Regions from separate parts of the Streptomyces sp. NPDC056061 genome, predicted to be linked through region 1. Evidence: riboswitches for the same ligand, from Rfam matches in the RefSeq annotation. Region 1 holds a riboswitch; each other region holds the start of a gene.
The links. Region 1 has a riboswitch for cobalamin ahead of ACFC79_RS02200 (ribonucleoside-diphosphate reductase subunit alpha). Riboswitches for the same ligand answer to the same signal wherever they lie in the genome.

Region 1 (4,220 bases):
CGAACGGCAGCCGCAGCTGGAAGAAGACGTCCTGGAGACCCATGGCGCCCAGGCCCACCGGGCGCCACTTGGCGTTGGAGCGCCCGGCCTGCTCGGTCGGGTAGAAGTTGATGTCGACGACCCGGTCCAGGAACGTCACCGCGGTGCGGACGGCGGCGTCCAGCCGCTCCCAGTCGATGCCGCCGTCGGCGACGAACGCGCCGAGGTTGACCGACCCCAGGTTGCAGACGGCCGTCTCGCCGTCGTCGGTGACTTCGAGGATCTCGGTGCACAGGTTCGACGAGTGGACGACACGGCCCGGCTCGGCGGTCTGGTTCGCGGTCCGGTTGGCGGCGTCCTTGAACGTCATCCAGCCCTGGCCGGTCTGCGCGAGGGTGCGCATCATCCGGCCGTACAGCTCGCGGGCCGGCATCGTCTTGCGGGCCAGGCCCTTCGCCTCGGCGGCCCGGTACGCCGTGTCGAACGCGTCGCCCCACAGGTCGACGAGTTCGGGCACGTCGGAGGGGGAGAACAGCGACCAGTCGCCGTCCGCGTCGACCCGGCGCATGAACTCGTCCGGGATCCAGTGCGCCAGGTTGAGGTTGTGCGTGCGCCGCTGGTCCTCGCCCGTGTTGTCGCGCAGCTCCAGGAACTCCTCGATGTCCGCGTGCCAGGTCTCCAGGTAGACCGCGGCGGCACCCTTGCGGCGGCCGCCCTGGTTGACGGCGGCGACGGACGCGTCGAGCGTCTTCAGGAACGGCACGATGCCGTTGGAGTGCCCGTTGGTGCCGCGGATCAGCGAACCGCGGGCCCGGATGCGGGAGTACGGCAGACCGATGCCGCCCGCGTGCTTCGAGAGCCGCGCCACCTGGTGGTAGCGGTCGTAGATCGAGTCGAGCTCGTCGAGCGGGGAGTCCAGCAGGTAGCAGGAGGACATCTGCGGGTGCCGGGTGCCGGAGTTGAACAGCGTCGGCGACGACGGCAGGTAGTCGAGCCGGCTCATCAGCCCGTACAGCGCCGCGACCTCGTCCACGGCCTGAGGCGATTCGTCCTCGGCGAGACCGGACGCCACCCGCAGCATGAAGTGCTGCGGGGTCTCGATGACCTGGCGGGTGTGCGGGTGGCGCAGCAGGTAGCGGCTGTGCAGGGTCCGCAGGCCGAAGTAGCCGAAGCGGTCGTCGGCGCCGTCGAGGAGGGCGCGCTCGACCAGGGCGTCCAGGGCCGCCGCGTGGGCCGCGACGAACGCGGCGGTGCGGTCGGCGATCAGGCCCTCGCGGTGGCCGACGGCGACGGAGGCGGAGAAGGAGACCGCGCCCTGGCCCGCCGCCTCGTCCGCGATGGTGCGGGTGAGCAGCCGGGCGGCGAGCCGGGAGTAGGCGGGGTCCTCGGAGATGAGTCCCGCGGCGGCCTCGGTGGCCAGCGACCGCAGCTCGGCCTCGTCGGCCCGTGCGCTGCGGCCCCGCAGCGCGGCGGCGGCCACCCGTCCGGGATCGGCGTCGGGAAGGTCGACGGTGAGGTCGGTCAGGGTCCGCAGCAGTGCGGTGCCCGGCCCGTCGTGTGCGGTTCCCTCGGACTCGGCCGCTACGGACGCGGCGACTGAGGCCGGATCGGCTGGCGCGATGGTCACGTGGTGCTCTCCCTCGCTCGGCTCGGGGCCGGCGGGGGAACGGGGCAGCCGGGCAGCACGGAGCCCTGGGCGGGCGGCACTGCGTACGGCGTCCACCGGCCCATCCGCGAGGCCCGGACGTCTGGCACCCGGATCGGTCGAGCCGGGTGCGCTGTCGGCAGGTCGTCGGACTTGGTCGGGTGTGCGCAAAAGCGCACTGAACACACCGTTGCGGGACAGTTCCGGATTCGCACCGGATTCCCCTGCGACGACAGCGAGGATGAGCATACATGTGGGGGCCGCTCGATGAGGCAGCCCCCAGATGTTGTGTCGGCCTCCGTGTGTCGGGCCCGCAGGAGGCGCCCTGCGGGCCTCTCCCCGGACGCCGGACGGCCCGCCACCCGCCCCCTTCCGGCAGGGGCGGGCCGTCCGGGGCCCGGGAGGGCGGTCAGCGGATGGCCGGCGCTCCTGCGGTGACCGGGGGCAGTTCCACCTGGACGCCAGGGTCGCCCGCGTCGGCCGTGTAGTCGGCCGGGGACGTCTCGTCGGTGCCGGCGGGCGCCTTCGCCGCGTTCAGGACGAACGTCAGCACCACCGTCACGACCACGTTCAGCACGAACGCGGTGAGGCCGATGTAACCGATCTCACCGATGCCCGGGATCTGAGCGGACGAACCGCCGAAGTGCTTCTGCGTGGACGACTGCACCCCGTACGCGGCCACCGTGCCGTACACCATGCCGACCGCCCAGCCCGCGAGCAGCGCCCAGCGGTGGAACCAACGGGTGAACAGACCGCCGACCAGGGCCGGCATCGTCTGGAGGATCCAGATCCCGCCGAGCAGCTGGAAGTTGATCGCGACCGTCTTGTCCATGGTGAGGACGAAGGCCAGCGCCCCGACCTTCACCAGCAGCGACACCAGCTTGGAGACCTTGGTCTCCTGCTCGGGGGTCGCGTCGGGCCTGAGGAAGTCCTTGTAGATGTTGCGGGTGAAGAGGTTCGCCGCGGCGATCGACATGATCGCCGCGGGCACCAGCGCGCCGATGCCGATGGCGGCGAAGGCCACCCCCGCGAACCAGTCGGGGAACATGTTCTCGAACAGCTGCGGAATGGCCAGCTGTCCGTTCTCCACATCGATCCCGGCGGCGATCGCCATGAAGCCGAGCAGTGCCAGCAGACCCAGCATCAGCGAGTACAGCGGCAGGATCGTGGTGTTGCGCCGGATCACGTTCCGACTGCGGCTGGAGAGCGTCGCCGTGATCGAGTGCGGGTACATGAAGAGCGCCAGCGCCGAGCCCAACGCCAGGGTGGCGTAGCCCCATTGGCCCGCCTCGCCGGGCGCCAGGGAACCGGTGGGCTTCCCTCCGGGCGGACCGGCGAACTTCTCCTGCGCGGCGGCGAAGATGTCGTGGAAACCGCCGAGTTTGATCGGGATGTAGATGATCGCCACCGCGATGACCAGGTAGATCAGGCCGTCCTTGACGAAGGCGATCAGTGCGGGTGCCCGCAGGCCGGAGGAGTAGGTGTAGGCGGCGAGCACCGCGAACGCGATCAGCAGCGGCAGGTCCTTGACGAACCAGTGGGTGTTCTCGCCGCCGCCGACGCCCATCACGTCCAGCACCGCCTGGATGCCGACGAGTTGCAGCGCGATGTACGGCATCGTGGCGAGGATGCCGGTGACGGCGACCGCCAGCGACAGGCCCTTCGAACCGAACCGCCCGCGCACGAAGTCCGAGGTGGTCACGTACCCGTGCTTGTGCGAGACCGACCACAGCCGGGGCAGGAAGGTGAAGATCAGCGGGTACACCAGGATGGTGTACGGCACGGCGAAGAAGCCCGCCGCGCCCGCCGCGTAGATCGCCGCGGGTACGGCGACGAAGGTGTACGCCGTGTAGAGGTCGCCGCCGAGCAGGAACCAGGTGACCCAGGTTCCGAACGACCTTCCGCCCAGGCCCCATTCGTCGAGGCTCGCCTCGTTCTCGGCCTTGCGCCAGCGTGCCGCCAGGAAGCCCATGACCGTGACGGCCAGGAAGAAGAAGACGAAGACGCCGAGCGCGACGCCGTTCACGCCGTCCTTCATGCCGATGCACCCCCCTTGCGGGAGCGCTGGTCACGCTGCCACAGCTTGTACGCGGTCGCGGTGAGCGCGGTGGAGATCAGGACCCAGAGCATCTGGTACCAGTAGAAGAACGGGATACCGATGAAGGTGGGGTCCACCTTCGCGTACGAACTCACCCAGAGCATCGCGACGAACGGCGCGACGAGGCACAGGGCGATGACCACCCTCACGGGTGTGATGGCGGGTGGCTTTCCTTCCGGGCTTGCAGACATGCGGCGACTCCGTCCCCTCGCTGATCACCTGCTGTGGTGCGCAGGAAATCTAGGGGAGGTTTCCGGTCAGCGTCACCCCCCGGCCGCATCGCGGTCCGGAAACAGTTCCGTGAACGGGTGCACACATGCGAAATCCGGTCGGGCGTACGGGAGTTCATCCGTCCCCGGCATGCGGTCCGCCCCCGTGGGGAACGGCGTTCCACGGGGGCGGACGGGGTGGTGGTGCGGCGGGGTGGGCGGTGGCCGGAATCGATCGTCCGGACGCCCTGCCGGGGCTCGCTGGGGCGTCCGGCCGGGATCCGGGGGC
Region 2 (4,220 bases), on a different contig from region 1:
CCGTGCCAGTGGGTGCCCCATACGGGGCCGACCCGGCAACCGTCCAGGAAGGGTTCCCCGCCGCGCACGTCGGCGACGCCGTGATGGATCTCGTACCCCTCGACGGGTGCGCCGAGCGCCTCGCCGACGGGCCGGGCGAGGGTCTTCGCACGGTCGAAGCGGACGTGTACCGGGAGCAGGCCCAGCCCGTCGACCCGCCCGGCCCGGGATTCCACCTCGTCCTCGATGTGCTCGCCGAGGAGCTGGAAACCGCCGCAGATCCCGAGGACCGGCCGGCCCTCGGCGGCCCGCCGCGCCAGCGCGTCGGCGAGACCGCGCTCGCGCAGCCAGGCCAGCGCCCGCACGGTGCCCCGGGTGCCCGGCACCACGACCAGGTCGGCGTCGGCGAGTTCCTCGGCACGGTCCACGAACCGGACGACGACGCCCGGTTCGGCGGCCAGCGCGTCCACGTCGGTGAAGTTCGACATCAACGGCACCGCGCACACCGCGACCCGCAGCACGTCCTCGCCGTGCGGCGGCGCGACGACCGACTCGCGCACGGCACCGCGCAGCGAGACTCGCAGGCCGTCCTCCTCGTCGATGCCGAGACCGTGTGCGAAGGGCAGCACCCCGTACGTCCGGCGCCCGGTGATCCCGTGCAGCATCTCCAGGCCCGGCTCCAGCAACGACACGTCGCCCCGGAACTTGTTCACCAGGTAGCCCGCGATCAGTGCCTGGTCCTCGGCGGCGAGCAGCGCGGTCGTGCCGAAGAACGAGGCGAAGACGCCGCCGCGGTCGATGTCGCCGACGACCACGACCGGGAAGCCCGCCGCGCGTGCGACCCCCATGTTCACGATGTCCGTGCGCCGCAGATTGATCTCGGCCGGACTCCCCGCGCCCTCGCAGATCACCGCGTCGTACGTGCCCCGGAGCTGCTCCAGGCAGTCCACCACGGTGCCGAACAGCGCTTCCTGGCGACCGCCGTGGTAGCCGCGGGCACTCATCTCGCCCACCGGTCTGCCCATCAGGACCACCTGGCTGGAGCGGTCGCCGCCGGGCTTGAGCAGGACCGGGTTCATCAGCGCGGTCGGCTCCACCCGGGCGGCCGCCGCCTGCATCGCCTGGGCGCGGCCGATCTCGGCGCCCTCCCGGGTGACGTAGGAGTTCAGCGACATGTTCTGCGCCTTGAAGGGCGCCACCTTCATGCCCCGGCGCACGAGCCAGCGGCAGATACCCGCCGTGACGACGCTCTTGCCGGCGTCCGAGGTGGTGCCGGCGATCAGCAGTCCGCCGCTCATATCCGTCTCCGTCCCGCGATCCGTCGCCGTCCGCCCGCACCTGGTACCCGGGTGTTCCGGGCCCCTGCGCCGCCCGCCGCGGCGATGCGGCGGGCGGCGAGGCCCGCGCCCAGCCGGGCCGCCACGCACACGCCGAGCGCCAGCGCGCCCACCCGGCGCGACAGCCGCACCGCCCGCTCGATGTCCTCGGTCCCCACCGCCCGGCCGGTCGCACCGCCCAGCACGGGCCGGTGCTCGACCCGGCCGCCGTACGCCAGCGTCCCGCCCAGGCGTACGCCCAGCGCACCCGCGAACGACGCCTCGACCGGGCCCGCGTTGGGGCTCGGGTGCTTCGCCGCGTCGGCCCGCCAGGCCCGTACCGCGTCCCGGGGCCGCCCTCCGGCGGCCGCGGTGAGCAGGGCCGTCAACCGGGCGCCGGGCCAGCCCATGAGGTCGTCGAGGCGGGCGGAGGCCCAGCCGTAGCGCCGGTGGCGGGGCGACTTGTGGCCGACCATCGCGTCCAGGGTGTTGACGGCCCGGAATCCGACGAGGCCGGGCACCCCGGCCAGCGCCCCCCACACCAGGGCGCCGACCACGGCGTCCGAGGTGTTCTCGGCCACGGACTCCACCACGGCGCGGGCGATCTGCGGCCCGTCCAGGGAGTGCGGGTCGCGCCCGCACAGATGCGGCAGCCGCTCGCGGGCGAGCTCCACGTCCCCGGCGGCCAGCGCGCCGCCGATGGCCCGCGCCTCCCGCCCCAGCGACGTGCCGCCGACGACGGACCAGGTGGCGGCCGCGGTCAGCACGACGGAGGCGGCGGGGCGACCCCGCAGGGCGCGGGTGAGCAGCACGGCACCGCCCGCGGCGCCTCCGGCGCAGACGAGGGTGTGCAGCGCGCCCCACCCGCGGTGGTCGCGCCACAGACGGCGCTCGACGCCCGCCGCGGTCCGCCCGAAGGCGGCGACCGGGTGCCCCCGGCGGGGGTCACCGAGCAGCAGATCGCCGATCAGACCGGCCGTGGCGCCGTACGCGAAGATGCGGTCGGCACGCATGGCTCAGCCTGCCGTCGTGCCTCGGAGGGACATCGTTCGGGCGGCTCTCGGCGAGAGCGCCGCTGCAAGGGACGCACGGCTGCCAGGCATGGCGACATGTCCTCACTCAGGGTCCGCGCCCTGGTTCGACGTGATCGGCGACGAGAGTCTCCTGGCTCCCGGATCCGCGGTTCCCCCGGCCTTCCAGCTCGCGCGTGGCGTGCCGTGACGTTCCCGGTGTGGGGGCCGCTCCCCGGTGACAGTGGCGGGACCGCGCCGGATTCGCACCGGCTTCCTCTGCTGTCGCCGTAATTGGCTCCGGCAGTCCACCACGCACCGAGAACGCCCGTCAACTCGCCGTTGACCTGCGCCGGTGCAGTGTGCCGAGACCCACATCGGGCCGCGGCGCACGGCGTCGGGCCGGACACACGGAGGGTGTCCGGCCCGACGGGGGAGTGCGGAGGAAGAGGCTCAGACGACGATCAGATAGATCCCGTAGACGACCGCCGCCGCGCACAGCGCGAAGCAGAGGTACGCGCCCGCGCGGGCCAGCAGCTGCGAGCCGCCGGAGCCGCCCTGCGCCGCCGGTTCGGGCTGCTTGGCGAGACCGACGATGCCCAGGGTGAAGAGGCCCACCAGCGCGACGGTGACGACGAGGGACACACCGAAGACGGAGCCGAGAGCCGCCCAGTCGATTTTCATGCTGATTTCCTTCGGGTCGTCACACGGCGGCCGGGCGCGCCGGGTCCTGGACGGCGGCGGCCGGGGCCGGAATGGTGGTCATGAGGTCCTGTGCCGCGGTGTGGGCCGCGATGGTGGGCGGCGGGCTGACGGCGGCGATGGCCGTGGTGACGACCCCGGCGGGTTCGACGTGGCCCTCGGCCGGTGCGACGTCGCCGTGGCCGACCGGCTTGCGGCGCGACAGCAGCCAGATCGAGCCGGAACCCGCGACCAGCAGCGCCGCGACGACGACGACGCCCCAGGTGCCCTGCTTGGTCAGGAGCTCCGCACCCGCGCCGACCAGACCCGCGGCCGGCAGGGTCAGACCCCAGGCGACGAACATCCGGGTGGCGGTGGACCAGCGGACCACACCGCCCCGGCGGCCGAGCCCCGCACCCATGACGGCGCCGGAGCAGGACTGGGTGGTGGAGAGGGAGAACCCGAGGTGCGAGGAGGCCAGGATGACGGTGGCCGCGCTGGTCTGGGCGGCGAAGCCCTGCGGCGGCTTGAGGTCGGTGAGGCCGCTGCCCATCGTGCGGATGATCCGCCAGCCGCCCAGGTAGGTGCCGAGCGCGATGGCCGTACCGGCGGACACGATCACCCAGACCGGCGGGTTGGCGCCCGGGTGCAGCACCCCGCCGGTGACCAGGGCCAGGGTGATGATGCCCATGGTCTTCTGCGCGTCGTTCGTGCCGTGGGCGAGGGAGACAAGCCCGGCCGAGGCGATCTGACCGGCGCGGTAACCCTTGGCGGTGGCCTTCTCCTGGGCCTCGTCGCGGATCTTCCCGCCGATCCGGTACGTCAGCCTGGTGGCCAGCAGCGCGGCGGCACCGGCGACGATCGGGGCGGCGACCGCGGGGATGAGCACCTTGGTGACGACGGTTCCGCCGTTGACCGACGACCAGCCCGCCGACATCACCGCCGCGCCGATGAGGCCGCCGAACAGGGCGTGCGAGGAACTGGACGGCAGCCCGACCAGCCAGGTCAGCAGATTCCACAGGATGGCGCCGACGAGTGCCGCGAAGATGACCTCCGTCCGCAACCCGTCCTCGTCGACGATCCCGCCGGAGATCGTTCTGGCGACCTCCACGGACAGGAACGCGCCGACGAGATTGAGAGCGGCGGACATGGCCACCGCGGTCTTCGGTTTGAGCGCGCCGGTCGAGATGGTGGTCGCCATCGCGTTGGCGGTGTCGTGGAAACCGTTCGTGAA
Region 3 (4,220 bases), on a different contig from region 1:
TCGAGCACCGGGGTCAACGGCCCGGCACCTGCCGGGATCTCCGGCTGTTCGCTCATCACGGCGTACAGGACCGCGACGGGCTCCGGGCGGGCGAAGGGGGAATGACCGGACAGCAGCGCGCACAGGGTGGCGCCCAGTGAGAACAGGTCGCTGGGCGGTCCCGCCGGACGGCCGCTCAGGCGTTCCGGGGCGATGAAGTCCAGGGTGCCGATCACCGCGCCGGGTGTGGTGAGTGATGTGGTGTCGGCGAGTGCCACGATGCCGAAGTCGCAGAGCACGACACTGCCGTCCTCGCGCATCAGGACGTTGGCCGGCTTCATGTCCCGGTGCAGCGCGCCGATGGCGTGCACCGCGTCGAGCGCGGCGAGCAGTTCAAGGCCGATCCCGGCGATCCGGGACGGGGGCATCGGGCCGAGGGCGGCGACGTGTTCGGCCAGCGAGCGGCCCTTCACGAGTTCCATCACCAGCCACAGCCGGTCCTCGTGGCTCACGAGGTCGTAGACGTCCACCACGTTGGGGTGGGAGATCCCGGCGATGGCGCGGGCCTCGCGATGCGCGCGACGGGCGCGCTGGGCGAGTTCCTCGCCGCCCGTCTGCAGATGCACTTCCTTGACCGCGACGATTCGCCCCAGCAGGCGGTCGGTGGCGCGCCACACGGTTCCCATGCCTCCGCTGCCGAGGCGTTCGAGCAACAGGTAGCGCCCAGCGATCAGTTGTTGTCGCGTGTTGTCAGCCACGGGCTCAAGGTAGCGGATCACAACAACCCTTTTTCGCTTAACCACTGCCTAGTTATTGCCAGTTGTCGCAACAACGAGCCGCACGGAAGCCGGAACCACCGGCCCCGCCCCGCCCCGCCCCCTCATCCGGGCGCACCAGCCCGCCTTCCACCCGGACGCCGAAGGTGGTCGACCGGGGCTACTACTGAAACAAGTTCTCGTTACAGTGGTCGACGAGTGCGCACCGCACGGCCGTCGCAACGGCCGTCACGTCCGAACGTCCGGCGAACCGGCCGGGCCGCGGGGAGATGGGGAGCCCATGACGCAGGTGACCGACCACGGCGGGGGCGTGCACAGCATCAAGGTGCCCATCCCGGACAACCCGCTCGGCCACACCCTGGTGCACGTCCTGGACACGGATCGCGGGCCGGTCCTGATCGACACCGGCTGGGACGATCCGGAGGCGTGGGACACGCTCACCGCCGGGCTGGCCGCCGTCGGCACGGACGTCGCCGACATCCACGGCGTGGTCATCACCCACCACCACCCCGACCACCACGGACTGTCCGGGCAGGTCCGCGAGGCGTCCGGGGCCTGGATCGCCATGCACGCGGCGGATACCGAGATCGTGCGCCGCACCCGCGAGTCGGAGCCCGGCACCTGGTTGACATATCTGGTGGGCAAGCTCACCGCGGTCGGGGCGCCCGAGGCGCATCTCGCGCCGTTGCGGGCCGCGGCGGCGGAACGGGGACGCATGAGCACGCTGCCCGGGGCGCGGGCCGCGCTCCCGGACCGGGAGATCGTGCCCGGCGCACTGCTGGACCTGGCGGGGCGGCGGCTGCGTGCGGTCTGGACGCCGGGGCACACCCCCGGCCACGTCTGCCTCCACCTGGAGGAGCGGCATCCGGCCGAGCTGCCGGGGCGGGGGCGGCTGTTCTCCGGGGACCATCTGCTGCCGGGCATCAGCCCGCACATCGGGCTGTACGAGGACCCGGACGACGCCACCGTCACCGACCCCCTCGGGGACTACCTCGACTCGCTGGAGCGGATCGGGCGGCTCGGGGTCGCGGAGGTGCTGCCCGCCCATCAGTACGCGTTCCCGGACGCGGCGGGGCGGGTGCGGGAACTCCTCGTCCACCACGAGGAGCGGCTGACCGGGCTGCTCGGGCTGCTGACCGTGCCGCTGACCCCGTGGGAACTGGCCGAGCGGATGGAGTGGAACCGGCCCTGGGAGCAGATCCCGCCCGGTTCGCGCAACATCGCCGTCTCGGAGGCGGAGGCCCATCTGCGGCGGCTGGTGAAGCTGGGGCGCGCGGAGGCGGTGGCGGGGAGCGATCCCGTGACGTACCTCGCGGTGTGACATCGGCGACGTACCTCGTCGACCGCAGCCGTGGGGCGGGCCCCGGGGGTGCTTCCGGACCGCCCGGTAGAGTGGGACGGTCGTCATCATGCCCGTACAGGGGGAAGCCGGTGCGAATCCGGCACTGACCACGCAGCCGTGAGCCGTCCTGCGGACGGTGAGTCGGAATGCCCTGTCCGCGGTCGTGACCGGCTCGTACCACCGGAACCCCGGTGGTCGGCACCGTCGAGGTATACGGAGCCGGAGCCTGGTGCGTGAGCGTGCCCGTCCCCGGTTCCCCGTGCAGGAGAGGCCCCGCCCGCCATGACCGTACGCCGCAGCGCGGCAACGCTCGCCGCCACCGCCGTCCTGCTCAGCGCGGCCACCCCAATCGCGATCGCGGCGCCGACCCCGCCGCCCACCCGGTCCGCCCCACTGCCCGCCGGGCTGTACGGCACGAAGGACCCCACCTACGACGGCGTCTGGCGACAGTCGCTCGCCTTCCTCGCCCAGCGGGTCGAGGGAGTGACGCCCTCCGCGAAGGCGGTCGACTGGCTGATCGGCCAGCAGTGCGACAACGGCGCCTTCGCCGCGTACCGGGCCGACGTCTCCCGGCCGTGCGACGCGAAGACGATGCTGGACACCAACGCCACCGCGGTCGCCGTGCAGGCGCTCGTCGAGGTGGACGGGCACCGGGAGACCGTGAACGACTCGGTCCGCTGGCTGAAGTCGGTGCAGAACGAGGACGGCGGCTGGGGCTACGCCGCCGGACAGCCCAGCGACGCCAATTCCACCTCGCTGGTGATCGGCGCCCTCGCCCGGCAGGGCCAGCAGCTCGCGGACATCACCACCCCGGGCGGCAAGACCCCGTACGACCCGCTGCTCGCGCTGTCGATCCCGTGCGGCGGCAAGGACGGCGGCGCCTTCGCCTATCAGGCCGACAAGGCGGGGAAGCTCGCCGCCAACGCGGACGCCACCGCCGCGGCCGTGCTCGGCACCATGGGCAAGGCCCTGGCCACCGGCAACAATGCCGCGGCCAAGGGGACCAGCTGCCACCCCGGCACGGACCTCAACCCCGAGCAGGCCGCCCAGAACGGTGCCCACTTCCTCGCCGGGGCCCTCGCGGCCGACGGCCACCTCGACCTCGCGCCGATGCCCGGCGCCGAGGACACCGCCCCGCAGCCCGACTTCGGCAACACCGCCGACGCCGTCGTGGCGCTGTCCGCCTCCGGCCACCAGGACAAGGCCGCCGGGGCCGTTGCCTGGCTGAAGAAGAACTCCGGTCCCTGGGCGGAGCAGAACGGCCCCGCCGCCTACGCGCAGCTGATCCTTGCCGCGCACGCGACCGGCAGCGACGCCCGGGACTTCGGCGGCGTGAACCTCGTCGACCGACTGAACGCGGCAGGGCCGAAGCCCGCGGCGATCACGACGCCCGACCCGTCCACCGACACCGGGTACGAAGCCACGCAGAAGGACCAGGTCCACAGCGGCGACGACGTGATCGGCGGCGTGTGGTGGTTCGTCGGGATCGGCCTCGTCGTCGGCGCCGGTGTCGGGTTCCTGATCAGCGGCCGCCGGAAGAACCAGCAGCTGTGAGGCGGTCGGCAAGGTCCGGCGCGGTAGTCGTGGTCCTGGGAGCCGTCCTGGCGGTGCTGTGCGCGGGACCGGCCCGGGCGGCCGGCTACCGGTACTGGTCGTTCTGGGAGGGCTCCGGCACCGGCTGGACGTACGCCACCCAGGGCCCGGCCCTGGTCCGGCCGGACGACGGCTCGGTGCAGGGATTCCGGTTCTCGGTGAGCGAGGACTCCCAGGACTCCGCACGACCGCGCACCGCTCCCGACTTCGCGAAGATCTGCGCGGACACCCCGGCCGAGAAGGGATCCAAGCGGATCGCGCTCGTCATCGACCCGGGCACGGCCTCGGACGCCCCGGACGGGCGGACGCCGCCCGCACAGCGCACCGCCTGTGCGCGGATCGCCCCGGACGCCAGCACCGCCGAGGCGCTCGCCTCGGTGGCCAAGCCGCTGCGCTACAACAGCGACGCGCTGCTCTGCGCCATCTCCGGCTACCCGGCCACCGGCTGCGGCGAGCAGGTGTCGGGCGACGGCGGGCACCCGGCGCCCGTCGGCTCCGCGACCGCCACGGCACCGGCCGCGACCGCTGCC

Region 2: another riboswitch for cobalamin. It lies ahead of ACFC79_RS31515 (cobalamin biosynthesis protein); the one in region 1 lies ahead of ACFC79_RS02200 (ribonucleoside-diphosphate reductase subunit alpha).
Region 3: another riboswitch for cobalamin. It lies ahead of ACFC79_RS04360 (prenyltransferase/squalene oxidase repeat-containing protein); the one in region 1 lies ahead of ACFC79_RS02200 (ribonucleoside-diphosphate reductase subunit alpha).

Annotation. Positions count from the first base shown of each region.
Region 1 is NZ_JBHJWQ010000001.1:491,699-495,918, forward strand. It holds gene ACFC79_RS02200 (ribonucleoside-diphosphate reductase subunit alpha) at 1-1,606, opposite strand, end outside; cobalamin riboswitch at 1,745-1,873, opposite strand; gene mctP (monocarboxylate uptake permease MctP) at 2,034-3,662, opposite strand; gene ACFC79_RS02210 (DUF3311 domain-containing protein) at 3,659-3,913, opposite strand.
Region 2 is NZ_JBHJWQ010000030.1:56,985-61,204, reverse strand. It holds gene ACFC79_RS31520 (cobyric acid synthase) at 1-1,277, opposite strand, end outside; gene ACFC79_RS31515 (cobalamin biosynthesis protein) at 1,274-2,308, opposite strand; cobalamin riboswitch at 2,453-2,586, opposite strand; gene ACFC79_RS31510 (hypothetical protein) at 2,759-2,989, opposite strand; gene ACFC79_RS31505 (anion permease) at 3,009-4,220, opposite strand, start outside.
Region 3 is NZ_JBHJWQ010000002.1:55,175-59,394, forward strand. It holds gene ACFC79_RS04350 (protein kinase) at 1-737, opposite strand, end outside; gene ACFC79_RS04355 (MBL fold metallo-hydrolase) at 1,036-2,076, shown strand; cobalamin riboswitch at 2,133-2,271, shown strand; gene ACFC79_RS04360 (prenyltransferase/squalene oxidase repeat-containing protein) at 2,380-3,651, shown strand; gene ACFC79_RS04365 (SCO2322 family protein) at 3,648-4,220, shown strand, end outside.